2 regions of the Arthrobacter sp. Y3223065 genome follow, and region 2 is predicted to be linked to the other one. Evidence: predicted binding sites of a transcription regulator. Region 2 holds the regulator's gene; the other holds the start of a gene.
What was found. Region 2 encodes Rex, which represses fermentation and respiration genes when NADH is low (regulators of the CRP and FNR family bind a similar motif). Its sites were predicted from a motif close to CTTGTGAANNNNTTCACAAG; they were not measured.
Positions count from the first base shown of each region.

Region 1 (8,103 bases), on a different contig from region 2:
CAAAACGATCAGGGCCATCACCACGAGGATCGGCACGAGGTTCATCAGCTGCTGAATGACCGCTCCCAAGGGGAGGGTGATCCGTGGAAAGGCGAGCGTCTGTACCAAGGCCTTGTTCCGCATGATCGAATCCGCGCCATGAGAAAAGGAACTGGCAAAGAACTCGAAGAGGAACACACCGATGACGATGTAGGCAACGATGTTCTCCGGCCGCCGGTCGCCCTGCAGCAAACCGAAAACGAGACCGTAGATCAGAGCGTTCATGGTCGGTTTGAGCACGACCCAAGCCATACCCAGGCGGTTTTCCTCATTGCCCGCTTGGATCCGGTACTTCGCCATGGATGTCGTCAGTTCTCGGCGACGCCAGACTTCGGCCAGATACTCGCGCAGGGGTGGTCTTTGTCCAACCCGCTCAAGATTGTTCTGCGCCGCTTCCTCGGCAAGGCTCATGCCACATGTCCCTTACAGGTCAGTCAAATAAACGCTAATCGCGACGGGGCCATACCCCGCCGCGCCTCTACTGAGTGTAGTAGATCGAACCGGTCCAGCTTACGAGCAGCCGCGGGGGTCAGCCCTCGACGTCCCGGAAGAACACACGCAGTTCCAGGCTGTGCTGCCCCGCCGTGTCTTGCGAATACGTGGCCTTCCCCACAATCCCGTCGAGGCCGCCCGTGCCGGAGCCGGGGATGATGTGCCCGTCGCTGACAGCGATTTCCCCCTCCGCCAGTCCCCAGTGCTGGATCACCATCGTGCCTTCGCGGCCATCCACGGAGCCACTGAACACTTCGGATGCAACGTATCCGGCACCGGTGCTGTTGCCGGCCATCAGCAGTTCTGCGCGGCTGGTGCCTGTGATCAATCCGTCAAATACTTTGGTCACGCGGACCCGGCTCAGGTCCGAGCTCGTTCCCTCGACCTCATAGGGTTCCGGCACCCAATCGGTGACGTCGAAGTCGGCGGCGATGATGTGTTCGGCCTCGGTCATGATGCCCTGTTTCTCCTAGATCGGTTGCCGAGTGCGTCAGAAGAGTCGCTGGTCGTGTGAGTCGGCATATTTCTTGCGGAAGAGTTTGCGGGTTTTCGGATCCAGAAACACCAGGTACAGCGCGAAGGCGACGGCCACGATGCAGGCGAGAAGCCGCGCCATGTCGAGGTCGAATTCGATGTAGGGGAAGATGTCCAGCTGGTCTGTGATCGCGTAGATCATCAGGAAGGACGTCACCGCGTAGACAGTCTGTACCTGCCAGTCATTCCGGATCCCTGTGGCCGCAAACAGCGGCAGCAGCCAAACGATGTACCAAGGTTGGATCATTGGGCCAAGCAACACCACGGCGGCAAGCGCCAGCGCGAGCCGACGAACAATCCGGTCGTAGCTGCCGCGGAACATGGTGTAGAGAACAATCAGCACGGCCACTACCCTGCCGCCCGTGTAGACGGCGGACTGCACCATCGCGCCGTCGAACCCCAAGCCGCCGGAGACCAGCCCCAGGAAGATCCCCAGCAGCCCGACCGGGGCATACCAGATCATCAGGCCGGCTCCTTGCTGGCTCAAGGCTCCCACCCAGCCGAATCCCAGCCCGTTGATCGCTCCCAAAATTGCCAGCAGCCCGAAGGAAATTCCGGCCGTCATGGCCCAGTAGCCGAATTTGCGCGGCCAACTGGCCCCCTTGCCCGCCCACAACAGGCCGACAAATGGCAGGAAGATCAGGGTGATCGGCTTGATGCCAATAGAAAGCGTCACCAGCAAGATGCCCAGCAGTACCCGTCGGTTCGCCGCATGGTAGAGGCCGGCAAGGGCCAATCCCAGCATCAGGGCATCGTTGTGAATGCTGGCGATGAAGGTGGTCAGGAACAACGGATTTGCACAGGCCAGCCACAACGCCCGGTTGGGGTTGATGCCGTGCAGTTCGGCAAGTTTCGGCCCATAGTAGACGCACAGCGCGGCACCGCCGATCGCGAGGATCCGGAACATGATGATGGAGTATTCCGGATGGCCGCCGGTGAGCCAGACGATGAACTCCTCCATCCAGAGAAAGATCGGCCCATAAGGCGTTGGGCTGCGTGCCCAGAGGTCGTCGGCGCCGGTCTGCAGATAGTTCTGCAACTGGTCGTACCCATCCACGTAGGGATTGAGGTTGTTGACCATGACTTTGCCTTGGGCGATGTAGGCGTAGACGTCGCGGCTGAACAGTGGGATACACAGTGCCAGCGGGGTGCCCCAGGCGACGATAGCGGTCAGCGTTGCCCGCCGTGCGGACTCGCCCCAAACCGTGAACTGTTGACCGAGCCGCAGCCAGGCCCGCACCAGGATCATGCCCCCGAGGGCAAGCAGGACCACCGAGAGGATCACACCGACCAGTTCCACCCGCAGGAAGATCAGCAGGGGCCAGCGCCGCAGTTCGGACACCGAGGCCAGCCACCCGACCCCCAGCGACCCAAGGAACATCATGAACGAGCCAATGGCGCCCTCGAGGATGCTCCGGGTAGACCGTTCCTTGACGACGCTTCCGCTGCGGGAGCTGGAAGGTTCAGTCGCGGGTCTTGGGGCAGTCATCTTCTCGGCGGTCCAATCACTCCGGGGTCAGTACACCTGGTCCGGTGCGGCGCGTGCCGCTGGGGTGGTCTGCACGCCTCGGAACGGTCAGTCGAAGGCAGCGTGGGAGGCACGCCTGCTTGAGGTGCTCTCTGCATGTTAGCACCGGGGCCTCGGCATTCCCTGCCGCCTGTCCCGCGCGCCAGCACCCTGACGCGATACATTTGTCCAGTGCCAATCTCTAACGAACATATTGTCTGGATCGACTGCGAAATGACCGGACTGGACCTTGAAGCCGACGCGCTCATCGAGGTCGCCGTCCTGGTGACCGACTCGGAACTCAACATCCTTGGGGAGGGAGTCGACGTCGTCATTAAGCCCACTGCGGAGGCCCTCGCCCAGATGAACGACTTCGTCCGCACCATGCACACCACGTCCAAACTGCTGGACGAGCTCCCGCACGGCATGACGATGGCCGAGGCCGAAGACAAAGTGATGGAATACATCACGGCGTGGGTTCCCGAACCCCGCAAGGCGCAGTTGGCAGGCAATTCCGTTGGCACGGACCGCACCTTCCTGGCCCGCGACATGCCCCGCGTCATTGATCACCTGCACTACCGGATCATCGACGTTTCCACGATCAAGGAGCTCTCGCGCCGCTGGTTCACCCGGGCCTATTTTCAAGCGCCGGCCAAGAGCGGCGGACACCGGGCACTAGGCGACATCAAGGACTCAATCAATGAGCTGCGTTACTACCGGCAGGCCGTCTTCGTCCCCTCCCCCGGCCCGGATTCAGCCACCGCCAAGAAGATCGCCGCAAGCATCGGCGCCAGTTCCGGGGCCTAAGATGTTAGCTGTGCCACTTTACCTGCGGGAATGGCCTAAAGTGGCAAAAGCCAGATGAAAAGCATGTAAACTAGTCTGCGTTGCCTTACTGGTTGGAGACCGGCAGGAACCGCTGGAGCGGGGTCTGTCGGGAGGAACAAGAGGGCACTTGGTGGGTATAGCTCAGCTGGCAGAGCGCCTGGTTGTGGTCCAGGAGGTCGCGGGTTCAATCCCCGTTACTCACCCCGAAGGTCCGGCAGCAGCCGGCAGGCAGAGCCGTCCCGAAGCCGGGGCGGCTCTTCGCATGTCCGGCCCGACGGCGACGCCTCGCGCTGATGGTTAAACAGCGCACGCCCAGGCGAATCATCCTGAGTGAAGGAGAGAAATGACCGTCCGCCCCGTCACTATCACCGGCGAGCCGGTGCTGCACCGCCGTGCAGCCGAGGTTGAGAATTTCGACGACGAGCTCCGCGCGATCATCGATGACATGTTCGAGACGATGGACGAGGCACACGGCGTAGGGCTCGCTGCGCCGCAGATCGGGGTGGGACTGCGAATCTTCACCTATGAATTCGCCAACGACGACGACGTCCCGCCGCGGGGCGTACTGGTCAATCCGACCCTGGTACTCGGCAAGGTCTCGGGCGCGGAACCCGACCCCGACGAGGAAAACGAGGGCTGCCTGTCCGTGCCAGGACACAGCTACCCCCTGAAGCGGGCCGAGTGGGCCCGCGTCCGAGGGTTCGACGCGGACGGCAGCCCGGTGGATTTCGAGGCGACCGGCTGGTTCGCCCGCGTGATGCAGCACGAGTACGACCATTTGGACGGCAAGCTCTACATCGACCGGCTCAATGACCGGTGGGGCAAGCGGGCGCGGAAGAACATCAAGAGGGAAGGCTGGGGCGTTCCCGGCAACACGTGGCTGCCCGGGGTCGATCCGGACCCGTTCGGCCACTAGCCGTCCGCAGCCCTCTGCGCACTGAGGTCCCCAATCCCAGAGGGCGGATCCGGGTCAGCTGTCCGTGAGACTGGACCTATGGTCCTTTTCGCAACGGTGCAGATCTTCCAGCGCGATGTCCCGCAGCCGTTTGAGTTCGTCAACGCGCTTCTCCGTCACATAGCCGCGGGCGTAGGCGTCCTGCGCCGCATCCAGCAGCCGCTGGGCCTCCTTATGATTGACCTGCGCCCGTTCCCAACGCGTCATCTCTACCATGCGGCCATTGTAGGAACGGCGCCGCCGCAAAGCCATAGCGTCAGTGGTTCCGTGGACCGCTTCAACCTTCAGGGCCGTCTGGATCGCGACGAACCGGCCATTAAGCAAGAGTCCCCCAATGCCACCGGCCTCTAAACGGCAGAAGCCGGCGGCATTCGCATGCCGCCGGCTCCGCCGTCGTTATTGCCGAGTAAGGGCGATCAGACCGTCTCGGCCACCGGTTCCAGCACGGCCGGGAAGATCTTCGGGTTGACGCCGGCAATCTCCTCGAGCACGCGGACCACCTGGCAGCTGTAGCCGAATTCGTTGTCGTACCAGACGTAGAGCACGGCGTTCTTGCCGCTGGCAATCGTGGCCAGGCCGTCCACGATCCCCGCACGGCGGGAACCGACGAAATCGGTGGAGACGACCTCGGGAGAGTCGATGTAGTCGATCTGCTTGCGCAGGTCCGAGTTCAGCGACATGCCGCGCAGGTACTCGTTCAGGCTTTCCTTGGTGGCGTCGTGTTCCAGGTTCAGGTTCAGGATGGCCATGGAAACGTCCGGGGTGGGGACGCGGATGGCGTTGCCGGTGAGCTTGCCTTCCAGCTCCGGCAGGGCCTTGGCCACTGCCTTGGCTGCACCGGTCTCGGTCAGCACCATGTTCAGCGCGGCGGAGCGGCCGCGGCGGGAACCCTTGTGGAAGTTGTCGATCAGGTTCTGGTCATTGGTGTAGGAGTGCACCGTTTCCACGTGGCCGTGGGCAATGCCGAACTTATCGTTCAGAGCCTTGAGGACCGGGGTGATGGCGTTGGTGGTGCAGGAGGCGGCGGAGACGATCTTGTCCTCGTCGGTAATGTCCGAGTGGTTCACGCCGTGGACGATGTTCTTCAGGCTGCCCTTGCCCGGAGCGGTGAGGAGCACGCGGGAGACGCCGGGGCACTGCAGGTGCTGGGACAGCCCGGCCTCGTCGCGCCACTTGCCCGTGTTGTCCACGACAATGGCGTCCTTGATGCCGTACTGGGTGTAGTCGACGGACGCCGGGTCGTTGGAGTAGATGAACTGGATCAGGGTGCCGTTGGCCTGGATGGTGTTGTTGTCTTTATCCACGGAGATCGTGCCCTCAAAGGGGCCGTGCACCGAGTCGCGGCGCAGCAGGCTGGCGCGCTTGACCAGGTCGTCGTCGCTGCCCTTGCGGACTACGACGGCGCGCAGGCGCAGGCCGTGGCCGCCGCCGGAGTGGCCCACCAGGATCCGGGCCAGCAGACGGCCGATGCGGCCGAAGCCGTAGAGCACAACGTCGGTGCTGGTGCGCTCGTCGGCGCCGCGCTTGCCGACGATATCGGCCAGCTCGGTGCGCACGAAGTCCTTCAGCTCGGCGCCGTCACCCTCGTTCTTGAACTTCACCAGCAGGCGGGCCAAATCCACGGAACCTGCGCCGAGGTCCAGCTCGCTCATCGCCTGCAGCACGGGGAAGGTCTCTTCCAGCGGCAGTTCGGTGTCATCAATCTGGCGGGCAAAGCGGTGCGCCTTCAGGATGCCCACCACGGACTGGTTGATCAGGCTGCGCCCGTGGATGGAGGTGACTACGTTGTTTTCGCGGTACAAGCGCCCGATCATCGGGATCATCGCTTCGGCAAGTGCCTCGCGGTTGGTCCACGTATCCAGGGCCGACTCTGACATCTGGTTCACAGAATTACCTTCCTACATCAGCCGGGCTCTCCCTCGAGCCCGGTTGTCACCGCCGTGGATTTTCACGACGACGCCGGTTGGCCCGACAGTCTGTCCGGCCACGCGGCACGCCACCGCCAAGTGCCGGCGGGAAGCTTTGTGGATCTGCCCGTTCCCGTCGCCGACTTTCGATCGGCGGCGGCTCACGCCTATCCGTTATCCATTCTAGAGACTACGCGGAGCACGTACGCACCGTTACACGTGAACTGCCTCACAGGGTTGGGGATTGCCGGCCGGCTGGGTCCGCCGCCTCACGCCGACGGCGGTGCTCCCCGCTCAGGGACGCGCCGCCGTCGGCCGTTCGAAGGATCAGGCTTTGAAGATGTCCTGCCGGACGCCCATGATGATTCTGTCCCCGGGGTCCGCGGTCTTGAGGTACCGGACCACGTTCTTGAGGTCCAGTGCGATGCAACCCGCCGTCGGAACGGGGTTGGCGTGCAGGAAAATGGCGAATCCCGCTCCCTGCCTGATAGTTTGCCCCGGCCCGCGGTTGTAGTCGATCACAGCGCCTTGGCGGTAGTCCCCGGTCGGCAGGCGCATGAAAAACCACATGTTCTCGTCCGGCCACCGTTCATAACCCACAGAACCGGCTTCGTAGTACTTGTTGTAGGAGGAGCCGAGCGTACCGGACCATCTGGACCGCTTGTTCAGCTTCTTGTACTTGAGGTCCGTGCCGGGGTTACCCTCACCGAATGCTTCATGGACAGTGAAACTGCCCTGCGGGGACCAGCGGTACTGGGTGTGCCCGGATGCCACTCCCGGGCGTTTGAACCCCTTGAGTCCCACGGTCGCCTTGCCCGTTTTCCATTCCTGCTTGTAGACGGAGCCAACCCGCACGCAGTTGATGAAGCTGGCCTTGGAGGTTCCGTACTTCTCCGCGATGGTGAAGGAAATGCGGTTGGCCCAGCCATGCGCGTAGCGGGTCTTGTTCGCGCCGATCGCCCAGCACTCATTCTTCGGGTACATCACGGCGCCCACCCGAGCCGCCACCAGGGAGCCGCCCTGGAAAACCTGCGTGGTCTTGCCGCTGCGCTTCACGGCGTCCTGCAAGGGGTAGCCCAACGTGCCGTTCTGGCTACCGCGGGCCTTCCAGCTGTAATTCATCTGTGCAGTGAGAATCCTGGCGCCCGTAGAGGGCGAGTACGCGATCGTCCCCTTTTGGAAGAGCTGGACACATCCCTTGGACTTGAGGCCGCACTTCATGTCGGCCGTCGGGTAGCCCAAGGTCCCGCGTTCATATCCTGAAGTCTTGAACTTCTTAAAGATTTGGTGCTGAAGGTCCATGCTTCGAGCACCGGTTTTCGCACTCCAGTAGATGCCGATCCGCTTGGCACTCTTCGAGGACGGCTTGTAGGTACGGACGCACCCGTTGTCCACCAGGCGGCAGTTGAGATCGTTGACCGCAATCAGCTTGAGTAATTTTGCTTTGGCTTCGATGGCCTTTTTGCCGGCGACAATGTGCGGAGGCGTGTAGCTGATGGTGCCTCCCTGGAATCGCTGCGAGGCGCTCTTGTCGGAGGCGACCTTCATGTCTGCGATGGGATAGCCGTACTTGCCGTTTTCGTACTTGGCAGCTTGGAAAGTCTTGTAGATCGCATGTTTGAGATCCACGGCGAAAGCGCCCGTAGCCGCCGACCAGTAGATACCAATCCGCGCCGTCCCGCCGCTGTCCGTGTAGGTGCGGACACAGCCGTTGTCCTTGAGCGTGCAACGGAAGTCATTGACCGGGCTGAGCTTTAAGGCCATGGCCTTCGCGGCGATTGTCTTCTGCCCTGCCGCTACATGCGGTGGCTCTGCCAGCGTCTCATCTGTCTCGGGAGCTT
Region 1 is NZ_JBNHGC010000001.1:405,532-413,634, reverse strand. It holds gene AC5RUK_RS01895 (ABC transporter permease) at 1-450, opposite strand, end outside; gene AC5RUK_RS01890 (DUF3224 domain-containing protein) at 569-985, opposite strand; gene mptB (polyprenol phosphomannose-dependent alpha 1,6 mannosyltransferase MptB) at 1,022-2,554, opposite strand; gene orn (oligoribonuclease) at 2,765-3,379, shown strand; tRNA gene AC5RUK_RS01875 (tRNA-His) at 3,531-3,603, shown strand; gene def (peptide deformylase) at 3,744-4,316, shown strand; gene AC5RUK_RS01865 (hypothetical protein) at 4,371-4,571, opposite strand; gene AC5RUK_RS01860 (glyceraldehyde-3-phosphate dehydrogenase) at 4,772-6,232, opposite strand; gene AC5RUK_RS01855 (L,D-transpeptidase family protein) at 6,590-8,103, opposite strand, start outside.
Region 1: AC5RUK_RS01860 (glyceraldehyde-3-phosphate dehydrogenase) is a predicted target of Rex. The motif match lies at 6,479-6,498, and genes of this name have one in related genera.

Region 2 (8,103 bases):
TGGTCAGCTGGGGCGCGATCGGCGCGCGCACCACCGAGAGCCAGATCCACCGCCAGTTGGTGTCCGGACTCTCCATGCCGGTGGGTTTCAAGAACGGCACCGACGGCGGGCTGCAGGTCGCGCTCGACGCCTGCCACGCCGCGTCCGCGGCACAGGTGTTCCTGGGGATCGACGGGGAGGGGCGTGCCGCGCTCGTGTCCACCAACGGCAATCCCGACACCCACGTGATCCTGCGCGGCGGCGCGAGCGGCCCGAACTACGGAGCCGACCAGGTTGCGGCGGCCTCCGGGGCGCTGGCGAAAGCCGGTCTGAATCCGCGGCTGATCGTGGACGCCAGTCACGCCAACAGCGGCAAGAGCCACCACCGCCAGGCCGAGGTGGCTCTGGAGATTGCCGCGCAGGTCGAAGCAGGCGGCAGCGCCATCGCCGGCCTGATGCTGGAGAGCTTCCTGGTGGGCGGGGCACAGAAACTGGAGGTGTCCCAAGACGCCGGCGGACGGGCGTTGGTGTACGGGCAGAGCGTCACGGATGCCTGCATGGAATGGGACGTGACGGCCGACGTGCTGGCCCAGCTTGCATCGGCCGCCCGACATCGCGCCCCGAAAGCGGCATGAGGGCGAAAGCCCGTGCTTGGTTAAAACGCTTAAGCTACAGTGTGCACTTTCACTTTTGCCACAACAGCCTCTAAAGTATCTAGGAAGACGGTTGTTGGGGCGGGGCAAGGCGGCACGCCGCCGGTGTTGCTTACAGTAAAGGAACAGTGCGTAATGGCTGACGAGAATAATTTCTCGAGTGTGCGCTTCTTGACGGTGTCGGAAGTGGCCGCAGTCATGCGCGTGTCCAAGATGACCGTTTACCGCTTGGTGCATTCGGGCGAGATGCCCGCCGTGCGCTTCGGACGTTCCTACCGGGTGCCCGAATCAGCCGTGGAGGAGTACCTGCGCGGCGCCGTGATCGACCGGGAGACCGGGACCGCCTGACGCTCCGGTGCGGGCCTGCTGCTAGCCGGCGGTCAATGCCGGGGGCGCAGAGGCGGTACCCTGTTAAGGAACGTTTTACGTCATCGTCGAAAACCGTGAGTTGGCGTGTGCCCCGCCGGGCGCCGGCAGCTTGCGAAACTATCAGTGAATGAGGGACTCGTGGGTTCAGTTATTAAGAAGCGCCGCAAGCGTATGGCCAAGAAGAAGCACCGTAAGCTGCTTCGCAAGACCCGTCACCAGCGCCGCAACAAGAAGTAGGACCGACAACCGGTTCCCAAGCTTCCAAGGTCCGCCAGGAAACTGGCGGGCCTTGTGCCGTTAACCGGCCCGTTCATGCCGTTCGGCGGGTTGGGCGTGGGTTGGGGCGGGACGGGCTGTGCCGGCCGTTACGCCGCCGGCCGGCGGAACCAATTGACGCCGCGCCAGAGCCCGTAGGCCGCGCCGGCCCCCGTGGCGGCCTTCAGGCCCACCGTGGCCGCCCGCCGGCCGCTCCTGAAGTCATAGACCGGCCAGTTGTTCTGCCGGGCGTGCCGGCGCAGCCTCATGTCCGGGTTGATGCCCACCGGGTTGCCCACCAGGGTCAGCAGTGGGACGTCGTTGTATGAGTCGCTGTAGGCCCAGCAGCGCGCGAGGTCCAGGCCCTGGCGGATGGCCAGCTCCTCGACCGCAACAGCCTTGGCCGGCCCGTGCAGGATGTCCCCGATGAGCCGTCCGGTGTAGGCACCGTCTTCGATTTCGCCCACCGTGCCCAAGGCGCCGGTCAGGCCAAGCCGGTCCGCGATGACGGCGGCCACTTCGACCGGCGTGGCCGTCACCAGCCAGACCTTGCGGCCCACCCGCAGGTGCTGGTCCGCCAGCGCCCTGGTTCCGGGCCAGATCTTGGAGGCGATGACTTCGTCGTAGACCTCGTCGCCCAGTTGTTTGACGTCGTCGCTCATCAGGCCGGTGGCCAGGGCCAGCGCCGTGTCACGGATGGACTGGATGTCCTTGAGGTTTTCTCCCCGCATCAGGAAGCGGGCCTGTTTGAAGCCGAAGCCGGCAGCGTCGCGCATCCGGAAGGCGCCGCGCTGGTACATCTTGCGGGCCACGTGGAACAGGCTGGCCCCGCGCATCAGGGTGTTGTCGACGTCGAAAAATGCCGCTTCCGTCCCCGGGTCGGCGGAGACCGAGGCGCGCTGTGCATGGCCGGCGGCGGTCTTGGGCATGCTTCGAGTCTAACGAGGCGCCGGGAATTGTCCGGGAATTGTCCGTTCGCCGCCGGTGGCGGCTACCGTGGAAGGCATGAGTGGATCCGACGCCGGCCGCGCGCACGAACTGGTGCTGCTGACCAAACCCGGCTGCCATCTGTGCCAGGCGGCACGAGAGACTGTCGGGAGTGTTGCGGGGGAGCTCGGTCTCGCCTGGGAGGAGAAGAACATCCTCGAGGACCCCGAGTTGGAGCGGCGCTTCGCCGAAGAGATCCCCGTGGTCATGATCGACGGCGTCCAGCGGGACTTCTGGCACATTGATCCGGACCGGCTGAGACGGCTGCTCACACAGTAGTTCGAGGCCGACAGGCCCGCGTCATCGGAGTTGGAGAGCGGCGCGGGGCAGCTTAATCTTGGGGGGACACTAGCCTGCGGTTGGACAGCCGCCGGCGGCACCCAGGACCCGGACCGGCTGGACACAGCAGGATCGGAGCCCCGCAGCAGGCATCGGAGCGACAACAGTGACCCACCTCCCGGATACCGAGGCGGCCAGGCCATCCGGCAACGAGATCCCGCCGGCCGCCCTCGCACGCCTGACCATCTACCTCCGGGCCCTGAATTCGCTGGTGTCTGAAGGCACGGAACGCATATCGTCCGAGCAATTGGCCGAATCCGCCGGCGTCAGCCCGCCCACCCTGCGCAAGGACCTCTCCTACCTCGGCTCGTTCGGCACCCGCGGCGTGGGCTACGACGTACGGCTGGTCGGCCAGGAGATTGCCGCGGCTCTGGGGCTCACCCAGGACTGGAAAGTCGCGATCGTCGGCATCGGCAACCTGGGCAGGGCGTTGGCCGGCTACTCCGGATTTACCACCAAGGGCTTCGGGGTCGTGGCGCTCTTCGACGCAGACCCGCAGGTTATCGGGTCGGAGGTCGCTGGGATGCGCGTCAGCCCGATCGCTGACCTGGAACCCGTCCTGCGGCAAACCGGCGCCAACATGGCGGTCCTGGCCGTGCCAGCGGGCGCGGCGCAGGGACTCTGCGACCGGCTCGTCGAAGCCGGCGTGACGAGCATTCTCAGCTTTGCGCCCGCGGTGCTGCAGGTCCCGCCATCCGTGCAGCTGCGCAAGGTGGACATGGCCACCGAACTGCAGATCCTGGCCTACCACGCGCAACGGGCGCAGGCGACGGAGCATAGCTGAGCAGCGGCGCCCCGCCGCCGGCGGACGTCAAGCGGCCGTCAAACGGCCGGAACCGCTCTGCTCAGCGGCCGTAGATGCCGAACTTGTGCGCTTTGGTGGCCTGGAAGAACCTGTTCGACGCCGGCATGAACAGCAGCACGATCGCCGCGATGCCCAGCAGCACCGACAAGGTGCCGAACCAGATGTTGAAAAGTCCGAACAGCGACAGCGCAGCGAATACCGTGCCGGTGATCCTGGCCCAGTTCTTGCCTGCCTTCACGCCGAAGGCCACCATCAGGTACAGCCCGACGGCGATCACCGCGGTGATGACGATAAACACTCCTGCAGTGCCGCTCATCATCTCCGCCAGCTCCGCGTCGGTGAACTGGCCGCCCTGCTCGCCCAGGGCTTCGCGGACCGCCGGGTCGTTGAGCACCATCGCCATGGTGCCGTCCAGGTTCGCCAGTTCGGTCAGCATTTCGATGGCGGTCAGCACGGCGGCAGCGATGATCAGCCAGAAGGCGATCATGACTTCGCGCGGCGCCGTGGGCTTGGCGGTGGCCTGCGCCTGCCCGCCGGGGTAGCCGTACTGGCCGGGCACGGCGCTCTGGTAGCCGTAAGGCTGTTGCCCGTACTGCTGACCGTACGGGGACTGGCCCTGCTGGCCCTGCCCGTAGGGCTGCTGTCCGGGCTGTCCGTACTGCGGCGGGTTCTGCCCGTACTGTCCGTACTGGGGGGCGTTTTGCCCGTACGGAGGCTGATCCGAGCCGGGCTGCTGGGGCGCGTTCTGGCCGTACTGCGGCAGGTTCTGCCCGTACCGGGGCTGCTCCTGGCCTCCGGGCCGGCCTTCCCCGTCACCGGGCTGGTTCGGTTCGTTTTCTGGGGTGCTCATGGCCGGTTCCTTTTCATCTCATCCACACGGGTCGCACGTCTGCGCCGGCCAGCCTGCGCGCCGGCCGCAGAGGTGCTTGGCAGCTGTTAATGCAACACTACAATGCAGGCCTGCGCCGTGTCGGTCGGCCTGAAGGATGATTTTCAGCCTCGCGGCCCGCCCCGGCCCGCCTCGGCCCGCCTCGGCCCGCCCCGCGGCCAGCCCCCGCCAGCCAAGCCGCCGGAGGTGCACGCCCGCCGGCGGTATGCCGGGGCTTTTGGGCAAACACCGGCGGTTTGAGACACTTGTACCCATGCCCGAAGCTACCGTCCACCTGCTCCGCCACGGCGAGGTCCACAACCCCGACCGCGTGCTTTACGGCAGGCTGCCGAGCTTCAGGCTGTCCGCCCTGGGCCAGGAAATGGCCGAGTGTGCCGCCGGCTACTTTTCAGAACGCCGCGACGACGGCGCCACCATCAGTTACCTGGTGGCCTCGCCGCTGACCCGGGCACAGGAAACCGCCGCCCCGACCGCCAAGGCGCTCGGCCTCGAGATCGTTACCGACGAGCGGATCATCGAAGCCGAGAATCACTTCGAGGGCTTGGCGGACATCCGCTCGCACCTGAACCAGCCCCGGCACTGGCCGCACCTCTACAATCCATTCCGGCCGTCCTGGGGGGAGCCGTACGCGGCGCAGGCCACCCGGATGCGCAAGGCCATCGACGACGCCCGCCGGATCGCGGTAGAACGCGGCGGCGAGGGCGCCGAGGCGGTCCTGGTCAGTCACCAGTTGCCCATCTGGGTGACCCGGCTGGCCTGCGAGGGCAAACGGCTCTGGCACGATCCCCGCCGCCGCCAGTGCACGCTGGCCTCGGTGACTTCCCTGGAGTTCGACGACGGCCGCCTCACCGCGGTGCGTTATGCCGAGCCGTGCGCCCACCTCCTGCCCGGTGCGGCGAACCTGCCCGGAGCATAATAGAATTACTACGCGTTGTAGAAGTGGGATACCCCCAACCCCACGAAGAAAAGTGTGACTGTGACTGCCGATAACCCCCGTTTGTTCAATCGCCGTACCGCCTTCAAAGTCGGTGCGGGGCTGCTGGGCGCCCTCTCGCTCGCCGCCTGTTCCGCCGAGGACCCGTTGGCCCAGCAGGCCAACGCGGGCGACAACAAGAACTACATTGCCGGCGACGGGTCGGTCACCGAGTACGCGCCCGAGTCGCGCGGCGAACCCGTCCAGCTGACCGCCAAGCTCTTCGACGGCACCACCGTCGATGCAGCCGACTGGGCCGGACAGGTGACGGTTCTCAACTTCTGGTACGCCTCCTGCGCGCCGTGCCGGCTGGAAGCTCCGGACCTGCAGGCGCTCAGCGAGGAATTCGCCGACGGCGCCCGGTTCTACGGGGTCAACATCCGGGACGAGCGCCCCACGGCGGAGGCATTCGAGCGCAACTTCGGGGTGACGTATCCCAGCTTCATGGACAAGAACGGCGACGTCCTGCTGGCGATGACCGCCTATGTGCCACCGCAGGCCGTACCCACCACGCTGGTGCTGGACAAGGAAGGCCGCGTCGCCGCCCGGATCCTGGGCGTTGCGGACAAGGGCACCCTCAGGGCCCTGATTAAAGACTCAGTGGCCGCCTAGCAATGGGGTGGGCGACGGCCGCGCTGCCGATGACTTTGGGCGGCGCTTTTGGCGACACGGTGTTGAACGGCTCCGTGCTGCTGGCAATCCCCGTGGCCATGCTGGCCGGGCTGGTCTCCTTCCTGTCCCCGTGCGTGCTGCCGCTGGTTCCCGGCTACCTGGGCTACGTCACCGGCCTGACGGGCGTGGACCTCGAACGCCAGCGCCGCGGCCGGATGTTCGCCGGCATTGGGCTGTTCGTGTTGGGGTTTTCCGTCGTCTTCGTGATTATCGGGGCGATCTTCGGCCAGCTCGGTGCCTGGTTGAAGGGCAGCGACGCCGGCTGGGTCACCCAGGTGCTGGGCGTCGTCGTCGTCGCCATGGGCATCATCTTCATGGGCGGCCTGTCCTACTTCCAGCGGGACCGCAAGATCCAGTCGCGTCCGCCGGCCGGGTTGTGGGGAGCGCCGGTGCTCGGCATGACGTTCGGGCTGGGATGGGCGCCCTGCATCGGCCCGACCTTTTCCGCCGTGCAGGCGCTGGCCTACTCGGGCGGCGCCGATGCGGCCAAGGGCGCGTTCCTGGCCTTCGTTTACTGCCTGGGCCTGGGGATCCCGTTCCTGCTGATCGCCCTCGGCGTGCGGCGGGGGATGGGCGCCATGGCGTTCTTCCGCCAGCACCGGTTGTTCCTGCAGCGGGCCGGCGGCGCCATGCTGGTGGTTTTGGGCCTGCTGATGGCCAGCGGGCTCTGGGGAGACTGGGTGACGCAATTGCAGGACTGGTTTGCAAATGAAGTGAGGCTCCCGATCTGATGAGTCAGACACCCGACGGCGCTGGGCGCCATGACGAAGCCGATGCCCCCGCAGCGGCCGGACCGGGCACGGGCGGCGGCGGCCGGGCCGTGAAGGACCCTCAGTCCGCCAAAGACCGGAAGCGCAGCCGCGACCGGGACGACGTCGCCGTCCCCGCGCTCGGTTTCGCCGGCATGCTGCGCTGGGCGTGGACCCAGCTGACGAGCATGCGCACCGCGCTGTTCCTGCTGCTGCTGCTGGCCGTGGCCGCGGTGCCCGGCTCGCTGTTCCCGCAGCGCCCGGCCAACCCCGCCGTCGTGACCCAGTACATTGCGGACAACCCGGAGGTCGGGCCGTGGCTGGACCGCTTCCAGCTCTTCGACGTGTACTCCTCGGTGTGGTTCTCCGCCATCTACCTACTCCTCTTCCTGTCGCTGATCGGCTGCGTCATCCCGCGCGCCATCCAGCACTACAAGGCCATGCGGTCGCAGCCGCCCAGGACTCCCCGCCGGCTGTCCCGACTGCCCGAGTACGGGTCCATGGCGGTCCCCGCGGAAGCCGGCGTCTCCGCGCGCGCTGCCGTGGAGGACGCCGCCCGCTTGCTGAAGCGCCGCGGTTACCGGGTGGATGTGCGCGATGCGGCCACCGACCGGCCCTCCGTGGGAGCGGAGCGCGGCTTCGGCAAGGAAATCGGCAACCTGGTCTTCCATACCTCGCTGATCGGCGTGCTGGTGTCCGTCGCCGTGGGCGGACAGTTCGGCTACACCGGCCAGCGGATCCTGGTCGAGGGCGAAACGTTCGTGAATTCGCTCATCGGCTACGACAACTTCAATCCGGGAACCGGGTTCACCGAGGACCGGCTGGAGCCCTTCTCCATGCGCCTCGACGAGTTCGAGGTGGTCTTCGACCGGGAATCGCCGACCCACTACGGCCAGCCGCTCGATTTCACCGCCACGCTGACCGTGCGCGGCGAGCCGGGGGCACCCGAGGAACAGCAGGTGCTGAAAATCAACCACCCGCTGACCATCGGCGGAACGAACGTGTACCTCATGGGCAACGGCTATGCGCCGGTGGTGACCATCCGGGACGGCGAGGGCAACATCGCCCACCAGGGCCCCGTCGTCGCCATTCCGAACGACGGCGCCTACACCTCCACCCTGGTGATCAAGGTGCCGGACGCGCAGCCGGAACAGCTGGGCTTCGTCGGGTTCTTCCTGCCGACCGCGATGGAGGGCGAAGACGGGGTGGCCTACGGCAGCGACCCGGATCCCATGAACCCCCGGCTGTACCTGAACTCCTACTACGGCGACCTCGGCCTGGACAACGGCGATCCCAAGAACGTCTACGTCCTGGACACCACCGAGCTGACCGTCCTCAACGACCGCAACCAGGACGACGGCGGCATCGAACTCGCCGCCTACGAAACCGCGGAATTGCCCAACGGAATGGGGAGCGTCACGTTCGACGGCCTC
Region 2 is NZ_JBNHGC010000002.1:231,749-239,851, forward strand. It holds gene AC5RUK_RS05955 (3-deoxy-7-phosphoheptulonate synthase) at 1-614, shown strand, start outside; gene AC5RUK_RS05960 (helix-turn-helix domain-containing protein) at 768-980, shown strand; gene AC5RUK_RS05965 (30S ribosomal protein bS22) at 1,140-1,238, shown strand; gene AC5RUK_RS05970 (HAD family hydrolase) at 1,367-2,185, opposite strand; gene AC5RUK_RS05975 (glutaredoxin family protein) at 2,262-2,522, shown strand; gene AC5RUK_RS05980 (redox-sensing transcriptional repressor Rex) at 2,689-3,366, shown strand; gene AC5RUK_RS05985 (hypothetical protein) at 3,428-4,237, opposite strand; gene AC5RUK_RS05990 (histidine phosphatase family protein) at 4,530-5,192, shown strand; gene AC5RUK_RS05995 (TlpA family protein disulfide reductase) at 5,247-5,861, shown strand; gene AC5RUK_RS06000 (cytochrome c biogenesis CcdA family protein) at 5,864-6,652, shown strand; gene resB (cytochrome c biogenesis protein ResB) at 6,826-8,103, shown strand, end outside.